Regions from separate parts of the Tardiphaga sp. 20_F10_N6_6 genome, predicted to be linked through region 1. Evidence: predicted binding sites of a transcription regulator. Region 1 holds the regulator's gene; each other region holds the start of a gene.

Region 1 (4,892 bases):
GCTGCGCCGCCCGATCGGCATGGCGGTCGAGCTTCTCGCCGGTATTCCCTCGATCATCTACGGCATGTGGGGCTTCTTCGTGCTCGGCCCGTTCCTGGCCAACCACGTGCAGCCGTTCATGATCAGCGCCTTCGAAGGCGTCCCGGTCCTCGGCGTGATTTTCGCCGGCCCGCCGTCCTATCTCTCGCTGTTCAACGCGTCGCTGATCCTCGCCATCATGGTGCTGCCCTTCATTACCTCGATCTCGGTCGACGTGTTCAAGACGGTGCCGCCGGTGCTCAAGGAAGCCGCTTACGGCGTCGGCTGCACCACCTGGGAGGTCGTCCGCAACGTCGTCATCCCCTATACCCGCGTTGGTGTGATCGGTGGCGTCATGCTGGCGCTCGGCCGTGCGCTCGGTGAAACGATGGCGGTGACCTTCATCATCGGCAACTCGTTCCGCATCACAGGCTCGATCTTCGGCCCGGGCACCACGATCTCGGCGGCGATCGCCAGCGAGTTCGCGGAGAGCGACGGTCTGCATCAATCGGGTCTGATCCTGCTCGGTCTCCTGCTGTTCGTGCTGACATTCTTCGTGCTCTCGGCAGCGCGTCTGATGCTGCTGCGTCTGGAAAAGAAGGCGGGCAACTAATATGAACCCGATTTACGCTTCACGCCGCCGCAACGACATGATCATCCGTGGGCTCTGCATGGGTGCCGCTCTCTTTGGCGTCACCTGGCTCGCGCTGATCCTGTTCACGCTGTTCTACAACGGTATCGCCGGCATCAGCCTGCAGATCTTCACCCAGAACACGCCGCCGCCCGGCTCCATGGAAGGCGGCCTGCTCAATGCCATCGTCGGTTCGATCATCATGACCGTCATCGGCGTCGGCATCGGCGCGCCGCTCGGCCTGTTTGCCGGCACCTATCTCGCGGAATACGGCAAGCACGACAAACTCACCTCGGTGATCCGCTTCATCAACGACGTGTTGCTGTCGGCCCCGTCCATCATCATCGGCCTGTTCGTTTATGGTGCAGTGGTGGTTCCGATGGGCGGCTTCTCGGCTCTCGCCGGTTCGCTTGCGCTCGCCGTGATCGTGATCCCCGTCGTGGTTCGCACCACTGAAGATATGCTTGGTCTCGTGCCGAACCCGCTGCGTGAAGCGGCCTCGGCGCTCGGCCTGCCGCGCTCCCTGGTCATCAAGCGGATTGCTTATCGTGCAGCCCGCGCCGGTCTCATCACCGGCGTGCTGCTGGCGACCGCGCGTGTCGCCGGTGAAACGGCGCCGCTGCTGTTCACCGCGCTGAGCAACCAGTTCTTCAGCCTCGATCTCACCAAGACGATGGCCAACCTGCCGGTGACCATCAACAACTTCGTGCAGAGCCCCTACGAGTACTGGAAGCAGCTCGCCTGGAGCGGTGCCCTGATCATCACCTTGACCGTACTTGCCCTTAACATTGGCGCGCGCATTCTCGGCGCCGAGAGGACAGCAAAATGAGTGAGCTTTCTGTGTCGTCTGGCGTTCCTTCCGTCTCGATGCCGCCGCCGTCGGCCCTGCAGGGCGAGACCCGTCCCAAGGTCACCGTGCGCGACCTGAACTTCTACTATGGCGAACACCACGCCCTGAAGAAGATCAACCTGACGCTGATGGCGAACCGCGTAACCGCATTCATCGGCCCGTCGGGCTGCGGCAAGTCCACACTGCTGCGCATCTTCAACCGCATGTATGATCTGTATCCCGGCCAGCGCGCCGAAGGTCAGCTCATGCTCGACAACCAGAACATTCTGGATCCGAAGCTGGACCTCAACCTGCTGCGCGCCCGCGTCGGCATGGTGTTCCAGAAGCCGACTCCGTTCCCGATGACGATTTACGAAAACATCGCCTTCGGTATCCGCCTCTACGAAAAGATCTCCAAGTCGGAGATGGACATCCGCGTCGAGAGGGCGCTGCGCGGCGGTGCACTCTGGAACGAAGTCAAGGACAAGCTCAACGCGTCGGGTCTCAGCCTGTCGGGCGGTCAGCAGCAGCGCCTGTGCATCGCGCGCACCATCGCGGTGCGGCCGGAAGTGATCCTGTTCGACGAGCCGTGCTCGGCGCTGGATCCGATCTCGACCGCGAAGATCGAGGAGCTGATCGACGAGTTGAAGGATCAGTATACGATCGCGATCGTGACCCATAACATGCAGCAGGCTGCCCGCGTCTCCGACAGCACGGCCTTCATGTATCTCGGCGAGTTGATCGAGTTCGATCAGACCAACAAGATCTTCACGTCGCCGACCGATCGCCGCACCCAGGATTACATCACCGGCCGCTTCGGCTGACGCGACACATTCGCGGGAGGAATTTGAGATGGCTTTTGAACACACCACCAAGGCTTTCGACGACGATCTGCAGGAGCTGACCCGTCTCGTTGCCGAGATGGGTGGCCTCGCGGAACGGCAGATCGTCGAATCCGTCGATGCGCTGATCCGCCGGGACGTCGCGCTCGGTGCGCGCGTCGTCGCCACTGACTCCGAGATCGACCAGTTGCAGCGCACGATCGAAGAGCGCGCCGTGCTGACCATCGCCAAGCGCCAGCCAATGGCTGTCGATTTGCGCGAGATCGTCGGCGCGCTGCGCGTCGCCACTGATCTGGAACGCATCGGCGATCTCTCCAAGAACATCGGCAAGCGCGTCAATGCACTCGACAGCGACTTCCATCCGCTGAAGCTGATCCGCGGCCTCGAGCACATGACCGACCTCGTGACCACCCAGGTCAAGGCCGTGCTCGACGCCTATGCCGCACATGATCTGCCCGCTGCGATGACGGTGTGGAAGGGCGACGAGGAAATCGACGCGATCTGCACCTCGCTGTTCCGCGAACTCCTGACCTATATGATGGAAGACCCGCGTAACATTTCGTTCTGTATCCACCTGATGTTCTGCGCCAAGAACATCGAGCGGATCGGTGACCATGCCACCAATATTGCGGAAACCGTGTTCTACATGATCGAGGGCCAGCAAATCCTCGACAAGCGCCCGAAGGGCGACATGACCACATTCGCGAACACGCCGACGGTCTGAAGCATGATCCGGAAAAGTGGAAGCCAGTCTTCCGCAAGGATCATGATTTAAAGACTTGTCGGACGTCACTGAGGGTATTGATCAAGATGGCTGTGAATGCACGCATTCTGGTTGTGGAAGATGAAGAGGCACTAACGACGCTGCTTCGCTACAACCTCGACGCCGAAGGCTATGATGTTGAAACCGTCGCTCGCGGCGACGATGCCGACACCCGCTTGAAGGAGCGGGTGCCGGATCTCGTGGTGCTCGACTGGATGCTGCCGGGCCTGTCCGGCATCGAACTGTGCCGCCGCTTGCGCGCACGGCCCGAAACCAAGGCATTGCCGATCATCATGCTGACGGCGCGCGGCGAAGAGAGCGAGCGCGTTCGCGGTCTCGCCACCGGTGCCGACGACTACATCGTCAAGCCGTTCTCGGTGCCGGAGCTCCTGGCCCGCGTGAAGGGCCTGCTCCGTCGTGCAGCTCCCGAGCGTCTCGCCACCGTCCTGGCGTTTGGCGACATCGAACTCGACCGCGACAAGCGCCGCGTCGTGCGGTCCAGCCGTCCGATCGATCTCGGTCCGACCGAATATCGCCTGCTGGAGTTCTTCCTGGAACATCCGGGCCGCGTGTTCAGCCGCGAGCAGTTGCTCGACAGCGTCTGGGGCCGCGACATCTATATCGACGAGCGCACCGTCGACGTGCATATCGGCCGCCTGCGCAAGCTGCTCAATCCCGCTGGCGAGCCCGATCCAATCCGCACCGTGCGCGGTGCCGGCTACGCGCTGGACGACCGGTTCGACAAGGCGGCGGAGTAGGTATCTTCCTTCTCCCCCGCAAGCGGGGCGAGGTTAGAAGCCCCCAAGCAAAAAATGCCCGGCTCATCGCCGGGCATTTTCATTTGGTTTAGATGCTTTCCAGCTCAGCGCGTCGGCTTCGGCACTGCGCGGCGGCGGTCGCTTGCCGGCTGATAAGCGATGCGCGAGTGATGCGCGCAATAGGGGGCGCCGGCCAGGGCCTTGCCGCCGCAGAAATAGAAGTCCGCGCTCGACGGATCGCCGATCGGCCAATGGCAGGTGGCTTCGTTGAGTTCGACCAGCGACAGGCGCTGGCTGATCGGCACGATGTTGTCATAGGCGATCGGGTCGGGCTCGGCCTCGATCTCGTAATTATGGGCCAGCGCGGTATTGCCGCGTGCCATCGGGCGGGCAACGCGTACCATCTGCTGCGCCGGGCGCGCCTTGCGCTGCCGCGGAGCTGCCGAGGAGGGGCTCTTGGCACGGCCGGACAGGCCAAGGCGGTGAACCTTGCCGATCACGGCATTGCGGGTCACGTTACCGAGTTCCGCAGCGATCTGGCTGGCGGAAAGGCCGCCTTCCCAGAGTTTCTTCAACTGTTCGACGCGATCGTCGGTCCATGTCATTACCGTCATCGCCGTTTTCCCTTCGTGAGCGCCGGCCTGACCGGGCAGCGCTGCGAGTTGAGACTTCAAAAATCCCTGCGGTCAGAATCCTTTAGCGCTCACCGGGCGCGAATTTCGCGTCCGGCTGTTACGCCGCACTGGATGTGTCAAAAGGATCTACCGCCGCACGAGATGTCGTATCCGACGAGGCAAAAGCTACAATATGCCGTGACTCGCGCGCAAGAGTCGGGCATGCCGCGTCCACATGCTTCTGCAAATAAAGCTGCAAAATCGGCTTTTTCTGCGACTCCGTGTGACTCGAAAGCCGCAGTGCGCGGTTGACAGTCTTCACAGCACACATAGAATAATGCCCACGTGCCGCCCGAGAAGGGCGGCACGTTTCGTTTCTAGGGTCCGTTGTTCGATTTCGCACAGTTGTCATCGACGCGGCCGCAGTCTTTTCGATC
Region 2 (4,892 bases), 220 kb from region 1:
ATCCTGCTCGGCTTCGGCTTTATCTTCATCAGCGGCTTTGCGCTGATCCCGGCGATGCTCGTCGTCCTCATCACCGAGGCTTTCTATATTCGCAGCGTCATCGTCTATGCACTCGGCGGCGCGGCAGTCGGTCTCGCCTGTTATCTCGGCCTGATCCCCTATGACCCTGCCACGATGAGTTTCGACGGCATTGTACGTCGGCATCTCGAAGTCATGACCGGCGCGGGTATCGTTGCCGGACTGATCTACTGGGTGATCGCGGGCCGCAATGCCGGCGCCTGGCGGCAGCCACGGCGCGCACCACCGCAGCCCGATGTCGCGGCCGGCCCCTAGTGCACTGCCTTTCCTTCAACTCCTGCCTCGGTTAAACCGCCCGCCATGAACCGGACCGGACTCCTCGTCGCGCTTGGGCTGTTTGCCGCCATTGCCATTATGTTCGGAGTCTGGCCCGACCTCGACCTCAAGCTCGCGGCACTGTTTTACGATCCCGAGACCAGACGCTTCCCCACGACGTCGCTGCCCTATGCGCAATTCGCCCGCGATGCGGCGATGTGGATCGCATGGGCCTTTGTCGCGCCCTCGATCCTCGCGCTGATCGTGAAGCTGATCTGGCCCAACCGGCCGCTGCTCGTGAAGGGCCGCACCATGGCCTTCCTGATCCTCACCATGCTGATGTCGGCCGGAGTCCTGACCAATTTCACCTTCAAGACCTTCTGGAGCCGGCCGCGGCCGGTGATGGTGACGGAATTCAACGGGCCCTGGGAGTTCAAGGCGTGGTGGGATCCAACCGGCCAATGCGGGCGCAACTGCTCGTTCTTCTCGGGCGAGGGCGCCACGGCGTTCTGGACCTATGCTCCGGCCGCGCTCGCGCCGCCCTCGGTGCGGCCCTACGCCTATGTGGCAGCGACGGTCTTCGGAATCGCCACCTCGGGCTGGCGGATGGCTTTCGGCGGCCATTTCTTTACCGACGTGACCATCGCCGGCCTCGTGTCGTTCCTGGTTATCTGGTTGATTCACGGATGGATTTACCGCTGGCCCTCGACCCGGATGACGGATGAGGACGTCGATCGCTGGCTGACCAGGATCGCCTGGCCCGGCTATCGCTGGCGGCTGCGCATGATCGGGCGGCAGCCAAAGCCGTCTTTCGTCAACCGGATCACCGAGCAGCACCACGATTGAGCGGCCTCAAGCGGATGCCGCGTTGACGTGCTTTGCCCGGCCGGGCTATCGCTGGCCGCAGAAACTGCCCCGATTGGACGTTCCATGACCACGATCTTGAAGAGCCTGCCCAAGGGCAAAAACGTCGGCATCGCTTTCTCCGGCGGCCTCGACACGTCAGCGGCGCTGCTCTGGATGAAGCAGAAGGGCGCCAAGGTCTTCGCCTACACCGCCAATCTCGGTCAGCCCGACGAAGCTGACTACGACGAGATTCCACGCAAGGCGATGGAGTTCGGCGCCGAGAAGGCGCGCCTCGTCGATTGCCGCGCGCAACTCGTTCACGAAGGCATTGCCGCGATTCAATCCGGCGCGTTCCATGTCTCGACCGGCGGCATCGCCTATTTCAACACCACGCCGCTCGGGCGCGCCGTCACCGGCACGATGCTGGTCTCGGCCATGAAGGAAGACGGCGTCAATATCTGGGGCGACGGCTCGACCTATAAGGGCAACGATATCGAGCGGTTCTACCGCTACGGACTGCTGACCAATCCGGACCTGAAGATCTACAAGCCCTGGCTCGACGATCAGTTCATCGACGAACTGGGCGGCCGCGCCGAAATGTCGGCCTTCATGACCGCCCACGGCTTCGCTTACAAGATGAGCGCCGAGAAGGCGTATTCGACGGACAGCAATCTGCTCGGCGCCACGCATGAGGCCAAGGATCTCGAACAGCTCGACAGCGGCATCAAGATCGTCAACCCGATCATGGGCGTGCCGTTCTGGCGCGACGACTGCGCCGTCAAGGCTGAGAAGGTCGTGGTGCGGTTTGTGGATGGCCAGCCCGTTGCGCTGAACGGCCAGACCTTCACCGATCCTGTCGCGCTGTTCCTCGAGGCCAATGTCATCGGCGGCCGCCATGGCCTCGGCATGAGTGACCAGATCGAGAACCGGATCATCGAGGCCAAGAGCCGCGGCATCTATGAAGCGCCGGGCATGGCGCTGCTGCACATCGCCTATGAGCGTCTTGTCACCGGCATCCACAACGAAGATACCATCGAGCAGTATCGCATCAGCGGCATGCGGCTCGGGCGGCTGCTTTATCAGGGACGCTGGTTCGATTCCCAGGCCTTGATGCTGCGCGAGACGGCGCAGCGCTGGGTCGCGCGTGCGATCACCGGCGAGGTGACGCTCGAACTGCGCCGCGGCAATGACTACTCGATCCTGAACACCGAGAGCCCCAACCTGACCTACGCGCCGGAGCGGCTGAGCATGGAGAAGGTCGAGGATGCGCCGTTTACGCCAGCCGACCGGATTGGCCAGCTCACCATGCGCAACCTCGACATCACCGATACTCGCGCCAAGCTGGATCTCTATGCGAAGACGGGCCTGCTGAGCGCTGGCGAAGGCTCAAACATTCCGAAGCTCGACAACGACAAGAGCTGAGGGCGCGGCGGAGACGCTCGAACTATAAGATCAAACGGCCGGATGTCGTCGTCACGTCATCCGGCCGTTATATTGGAAGGACATCGCCTCACGCAGGCTCTCGCTCGGGACGTCCACCATGAGAAACACGTCGTTGCTGGCCGCGTTTGCGGCTTTTTTCATGAGCGCGCCAATCTGCGCGCAGACGATCTATCCGCTCGACCGCGCTGATATCCTCGCGGGCGCGAAATTCGACTTCAAGGTCGAGTTTCCCGAACTCGTTCAGGCCGCCGACATCAAGGTGACGATCAACGGCGCCGATCAGACCGCAGCGTTCGGCAAATCCCCGGACTACATCGCGAAGGAAGACGGCAAGGATCAGTCCGCCTTGCTGCTGCGCGACGTGACGCTCGACAAAGCCGGGACTTACAAGATCGAAGTCAGCGACGGCGTGCGCAGCCGCGCGGTGACGTGGAACGTCTACGATACCGGTCCGCGCAAGGCGAAGAATGTGATCCTGTTTATCGGCGACGGTATGTCGCTGGCGCACCGCGTCGGCGCCAGAATTCTTTCGAAGGGCATCACCGAAGGCAAGAGCCGCGGCAAGCTCGCGATGGACGACATGCCACATATGGCGATGGTGGCAACGGCGGGCTCCGATTCCATCATCACCGATTCCGCCAATTCGGCCAGCGCCTATGCCACCGGCCACAAGACCGCAACCAATGCGATGGGCGTCTATGCGGATCGCACCGCGAATGTGTTCGACGATCCGCAGGTCGAAACCATCACCAGCCTCGCGAAGCGCAAGCTCGATCTGGCGATCGGCATTGTCACCAATACCGAGGTCGAGGACGCGACGCCCGCCGCGATGATCGCGCATACCCGCCGCCGCGCGGCCTATGACGAGATCGTCGCGCAGTTCCTTGCGGCCAAACCGGACGTATTGATGGGCGGCGGCGCAGCGAATTTCCTGCCGCAGGCGGCCGCGACATCGAAGCGCAAGGATGACGTCGACTATGTCGCACGCTTCCGTGATGCCGGTTATTCGGTGGCGACCACGGCGCCCGAACTGAACGGCCTCGCCAAGAAGCCGGAGACGCGCAAGCTGCTTGGACTTTTCACGCCCGGCAATATGGACGGCGTGCTGGACCGCAAGTTTCTCGGCGGCGGCGGCGTGAAGAAATATCCGCAACAGCCTGATTTGACCGAGCAGGTGCATGGCGCGCTCAAGATCCTGTCGCGCAACGACAACGGCTTCTTCCTGATGGTCGAGTCGGGCCTGATCGACAAATACGCCCATCTGCTCGACATGGACCGCGCCGTCTATGACGTCATCATGCTCGACAATGCCGTGAAGCTGGCGCGCGACTGGGCGGCCAAGCGCGGCGACGACACGCTCATCCTCGTCGTCTCCGACCACAGCCATCCCAACAGCCTCGTCGGCACCGTCAATGACGACATGAGCAAGGAGTCAAACCTGCCCCTGCGCGAACGGCTTGGCGTCTATGAGAAGGCCGGCTTCCCGAACTACCCCGCGCCGGATGCCGAAGGCTATCCATCGCGCATCGATGTCAGCCGGCGGCTCGCGATCATGTCGGCCAGCCTGCCCGACCACTATGAGACGCTGCGGCCGAAGCTCGACAACCCCAACGATCCGACCGAGAAGGGCGACGAGCCCGGTACCTTCAAGGCCAACGAGAAATACAAGAATGCGCCCGGCAGCATGCTGCGGCTCGGCAACCTGCCGGCAATGATGGGCGCCAGCGTGCATTCCGGCGAGGACGTGATCCTCACCGCCACCGGTCCCGGCAGCGACCGCGTGAAGGGCGCGATGGATAATACGGAAGTGTTTCGCGTGATGGCGGATGCGTTGGGATTGGGTGTGAAGAAGTAACGGAGCTCCGCTTATCCCTCCCCCTAGCGTGGCGTAGCCACGCTAGGGGGAGGGTGGCACGACTGCGAGCGTTCAGCGAGCATCGTGACGGGTGGGGTGTTGCCACACACTCCGTCCTTCCGTGGGAGAGACCCCACCCCGGCCTATCGGCCGACCCTCCCAACTACGCGCAGCTACGCTGCGCTTGAGGGATGGAAGCCATTGGCAGCAGCGTACTATCAAAACAAAAATGGCCGGGATCACTCCCGGCCATTTTCTTTCATATCAAACCGCTCAGCGACGCGGCGGCGCGGTGCCTGGAGGCGGTGGCGGCAGCGAGGCCTGACCGCCGTTCAACAGCGGCGTGATGTTGCGAATCGTGACGCGGCGGTTCTGGCGCTCCGGACCGTCGGTCTGGATCTTCAGATACTGCTCG
Region 3 (4,892 bases), 540 kb from region 1:
CGGCTGCACCACCTGTATCGGCAATTCCGGCCCGCTGCCGCCGGAGATTTCGAAGTCGATCAACGACAACGGCATCGTTGCCGCAGCGGTTCTTTCGGGCAACCGTAACTTCGAGGGTCGCGTCTCGCCGGACGTGCAGGCAAACTATCTCGCCTCGCCGCCGCTGGTCGTCGCGCACGCACTTGCCGGTACGGTGACCAAGAATCTCGCGATCGAGCCGATCGGCGAAGGTAAAGATGGCAAGCCGGTGTTCCTGAAAGACATCTGGCCGACCACGAAGGATATCAACGCCTTCATCAAGAAGTACGTGACGTCGACGATCTTCAAGAAGAAGTACGCAAACGTGTTCGACGGCGACGCCAACTGGCGCAAGATCAAGACGGTCGAGAGCGAGACCTACAAGTGGAACATGGGTTCGACCTATGTGCAGAACCCACCCTACTTCGAAGGCATGAAGAAGGAACCGGAGCCGACCACCGACATCATCGATGCGCGCATCCTGGCTCTGTTCGGCGACAAGATCACTACCGACCACATCTCGCCTGCCGGTTCGATCAAGCTCACCTCACCCGCGGGCAAGTATCTGTCGGAGCACCAGGTGCGCCCGGCCGACTTCAACCAGTACGGCACGCGCCGCGGCAACCACGAAGTGATGATGCGCGGCACCTTTGCCAATATCCGCATCAAGAACTTCATGATGCAGGGTGCTGACGGCAACGTACCGGAAGGCGGCATGACCAAGCACTGGCCCGATGGCGAAGCGATGTCGATCTACGACGCCGCGATGAAGTACCAGGCCGAACAAGTGCCGCTGGTCGTGTTCGGCGGTGCCGAATACGGCAACGGTTCGTCGCGCGACTGGGCTGCAAAGGGCACCCGTCTGCTCGGCGTTCGCGCCGTGATTACCGAAAGCTTCGAACGTATTCATCGATCCAATCTGGTCGGCATGGGCATTCTGCCGCTAACCTTCGAGAACGGCTCATCGTGGAAGAAACTCGGCCTCAAGGGCGACGAGAAGGTCACGATCCGCGGCCTGACCGGCGACATCAAGCCGCGCCAGCAGATGGTGGCGGAAATCGTGTCGGCCGATGGCTCACTCCACAAGGAGACGCTGCTCTGCCGCATCGATACGCTGGACGAGCTCGAATATTACCGCAATGGCGGCATCCTGCATTACGTGCTGCGTCAGCTTGCAGCCTGACGCCCATACGTGGTGTGACGTAGTGCCTCACCGCGAAGTGAGTGGCTAGTGAACAGAAGGCGGCCTATGAAGGGCCGCCTTCTGGCGTTTGAGGGCATGAACGTGTTAGCGACACCAATGTGCGACACCGTCTGTTATGTGTCTCACCTCGAGCGTGGCAAAACCTCATGAAATCCTTTGGTGGCATATCGCAGTGGACTGGCGCGCTCAGCGTGTGCGCCGCCATTGCAGCAAGCGGTAACGCGCTGGCCCAGCCTAGGGCCGTGGTGGAGCTGTTTACCTCGCAAGGTTGCTCGTCCTGCCCGCCTGCAGACAAGATCATCGGCGACCTCGCCCAAGACCCGTCCGTGATCGCATTGAGCATGCCGATCGACTACTGGGACTACCTGGGCTGGAAGGACACGCTGGCCGACTCGCGTTTCAGCGCGCGGCAGAAGGCCTATTCACAGATGCGCGGCGATCGTGACGTCTACACGCCGCAAGTCGTCGTCAACGGCGCCACTCAAGTGATCGGCAGCGATGCCGATCGTATCCAGGGCGCGATCAGCGAAACCAAGAAAGGCACCGTGATGACGGTGCCGGTGTCGATGTCCGTCTCTGGCAAACACGTCAACGTGTCCGTTGCCGCATCGAGCAATGCGCCCGATACAGCGCATGGCGAAGTCTGGATCTGTTCCGTGTCGAAGGCAGTGCCGATCACGGTCGGTCGCGGCGAGAATCGCGGCAAGCAACTGACCTACTACAATGTCGTCCGGAACTGGCTGAAGGTCGGTGACTGGACCGGCAACGCCGCCAACTGGACGCTGCCGCTGGAGAACATCTCCAGGGATGGTGTCGATGCCGCCGTCGTTTATGTGCAAGACGGCACGCGCGACAAGCCCGGCGCGATGCGCGGCGCGGCCTATACGTCGCTACAGTAAGTCTTCCGATTGATAACTTCGGTAGCTGCTGCGCTTACGCGCGGCATGCCTGCATCATTGTGAGCCCTCGGCGAAAACTGGATTCCTTCGTCGCTTCGCCTATCGCAATGACGCTTGATGGTCTCGCAAAAGCATCCACCAAAAAGAAAAGGACCAACTTGCGTTGGCCCAGTGGGGATTAACTTCCTGCGCAGGGTCCGATCCCAACGACCGCGGGGGGCTGGGGGCTGAGGAATCCGAGACCGGAAGAACCGGACCCGACGCAGTATCTTCTTGTCGCAATCCAGAAGGGCGCCCGATGGGCCAAAATTTGGCGGCAATAAGATTCACCTGACGTTCCCGTGACGGGAAATTTCTACCATCAGCCCTGCGGATCGGCCCTTGCAGAGGACCGCGGTCGGCGCGATCATGTCGACGATATGACAGGAGGCGCTGCATGAATGTGATTCCGGGAGATACTGAGCCCACCGAGAATCGCGCGGCGACGGGCTCTGCCGCCGCCGCGCCCGTCGTCAGCTTCAATCGCCTTGAGCTCAGCCGCATCCTCAACCTGTACGGCCGTATGGTCTCCGACGGTGAGTGGCGCGATTACGCCATCGACTTTCTGCGCGACCGCGCGGTGTTCTCGGTGTTCCGCCGCTCGTCGGAAGTGCCGCTCTATCGCATCGAGAAAGATCCGCGACTGGCGCGCAAGCAGGGCATGTATAGCGTGATTTCGGCCAGCGGCATGATTCTGCGCCGCGGCCAGGAACTCGACCGCGTGCTCCTGGTGATCGATCGCAAGCTGGCGGTGGTGTAATCGATTCGCAGAGCGTCAGGGCAGCGTGCGGGCGCCGTCGCCAAGTGCGAGCTGCATCGAAACGGTATCAAGCCAGCGATCGAACTTGAACCCGACATCGGTATGCACCCCAACCATCTGAAATCCGGCATTGCGATGAACCGCGATGGAGCCAGCATTCGCGCTGTCACCGATCACGGCGACCATCTGGCGGTAGCCGCGGCTCTCGCATTCGGCGATCAACCGCGCGAGAAGTTTGCCGCCAACGCCTCGCCGTTGGGCTTTCGGATCGAGATAAATCGAATTCTCGACGGTAAAGCGATAAGCCGGTCGCGGGCGATGCGCGCTGGCATAGGCATAGCCGACAACCCGGCCTTCCAGCACAGCCGCGAGATACGGATAGCCCCCGCTCACCATCCCCTCGAAACGTCGCGTCATCTCGGCCAAATCTGGCGGGATCAGTTCGAACGTGGCCGTGCCGAACTGCACCGCCTCGGCATAGATCGCGGTGATCGCGGGCAGATCTGCCGCCGTGGCGGGCCTGATTTCAATATCGGACATGGCGCTGAGACTATTTTTGCTCCACCCAAAAGAAAAGCCCCGGCCTTTCGGTCGGGGCTAAGATCTTCTCTATGCTCTGAGCTTATTCGCGCTGTCCGAGCAGCTGCAGCAGCAGCGTGAACAGGTTGATGAAGTTCAAGTAGAGCGACAGGGCACCGGTGATCGCCGCGCGCTCGGCGATATCGCCGCCCTGCGAGGCGTAACCGTAGATGTAGTCGTTCTTCAACCGCTGGGTATCGTAGGCAGTGAGGCCCGCGAAGATCAGCACGCCGACGACCGACACGATGAACTGCAGCATCGACGAAGCGACGAAGATGTTCACGACGCTCGCGATGATGATGCCGAACAGGCCCATCAGCAGGAACGAGCCCATGCCCGTCATGTCACGCTTGGTGGTGTAGCCGTAAAGGCTCAGCGCACCGAACGAGGCAGCGGTAATGAAGAACACCCGCACGATCGATGTGTGCGTGTACACCAGGAAGATCGACGACAGCGAGATGCCCATCAGAGCCGCGAAGGCCCAGAACAGCAGTTGCGCGGTGGCCGGCTTCAGCCGGTTGATGCCGAACGAGATGGCGAACACCATGACCAGAGGCGCCAGGATGAACACCCACTTCAGCGGGCTCACGAACATCGCATAGCCGAACGGCGTCAGGTAGGAGCTGCCGATCCGGGCAGCAGCGCCCGACGGATCGGTCGTGACAGCCGCCATGTACACGCCGAGAGCAGCCAGGCCGGTGATGGCCAGACCGATCGTCATGTAGTTGTAGATGCGCAGCATGTAGGAGCGCAGTCCGGCGTCCACGGCAGCGGCATCGCGCGCGCCGGCCCGGCCGAAGGGGGAAGCATAGTTACGGTCTAGATCCGACATGGTCGAAACCTCGATGTTGTCCGGCTGATCGCAAAGGGTTCGCGTCGCCGGTTCGAATTATATCCCAGATATCTGCGCTTCCTGACACTAAACTCGATTTCATAAAAAATCGATGTCATCTGCGCTCGATGCCTGACCCATAGGGTATGTGGTAAACTAACACATTCGCTGCAAGCTTCCACGCGTGGCGGAATGTCGCTCCGATTTGCATTGAGGCAACCGGGTAAACTTTCAGCCTGACGCAAGCTTGGCGATTTCTCAGTCATTTTGCACGAATCAGCCCGTGCAAAGGCTGCTTCGTGTCAAAACAGGTCACAAATTCCGTAACACGGTGGCAGGCTTCTGGTTCAAGGCTACCAACGTACCCACCAGGCCCAAACCCACTGTGACAATTAGCGCCGCCAGCACGACGCCAGCCGCGCTGCCAGCCTGCCAGACAAAGCTCAGCGTCATCAGGCGCGTGACGATCAGCCACGCCGCCACCGAGCCGGCGATGACCCCAAACACCGCCGTGGCCAGGCCGATCATCAGATATTCGAGGGCATAGGCACCCAAAAGCCG

What was found. The regulator PhoB, encoded in region 1, activates phosphate uptake and scavenging genes when phosphate is short. The targets are predictions, from matches to a motif close to TGTCATNNANCTGTCAT.
Region 2: a site for PhoB is predicted at 2,656-2,672, ahead of AB7813_RS21135 (alkaline phosphatase). Genes of this name have one in related genera too.
Region 3: a site for PhoB is predicted at 2,530-2,546, ahead of AB7813_RS19540 (DUF2794 domain-containing protein). Genes of this name have one in related genera too.

The regions. Positions count from the first base shown of each region.
Region 1 is NZ_CP197239.1:4,603,548-4,608,439, forward strand. Features, by position in the region: gene pstC (phosphate ABC transporter permease subunit PstC) at 1-631, shown strand, start outside; gene pstA (phosphate ABC transporter permease PstA) at 633-1,478, shown strand; gene pstB (phosphate ABC transporter ATP-binding protein PstB) at 1,475-2,302, shown strand; gene phoU (phosphate signaling complex protein PhoU) at 2,331-3,044, shown strand; gene phoB (phosphate regulon transcriptional regulator PhoB) at 3,137-3,841, shown strand; gene AB7813_RS22115 (GcrA family cell cycle regulator) at 3,946-4,455, opposite strand.
Region 2 is NZ_CP197239.1:4,383,614-4,388,505, reverse strand. Features, by position in the region: gene AB7813_RS21150 (hypothetical protein) at 1-333, shown strand, start outside; gene AB7813_RS21145 (phosphatase PAP2 family protein) at 379-1,179, shown strand; gene argG (argininosuccinate synthase) at 1,264-2,601, shown strand; gene AB7813_RS21135 (alkaline phosphatase) at 2,720-4,477, shown strand; gene AB7813_RS21130 (OmpA family protein) at 4,751-4,892, opposite strand, start outside.
Region 3 is NZ_CP197239.1:4,059,972-4,064,863, forward strand. Features, by position in the region: gene acnA (aconitate hydratase AcnA) at 1-1,201, shown strand, start outside; gene AB7813_RS19535 (DUF1223 domain-containing protein) at 1,369-2,121, shown strand; gene AB7813_RS19540 (DUF2794 domain-containing protein) at 2,558-2,920, shown strand; gene AB7813_RS19545 (GNAT family N-acetyltransferase) at 2,936-3,460, opposite strand; gene AB7813_RS19550 (Bax inhibitor-1/YccA family protein) at 3,543-4,331, opposite strand; gene AB7813_RS19555 (ABC transporter permease) at 4,644-4,892, opposite strand, start outside.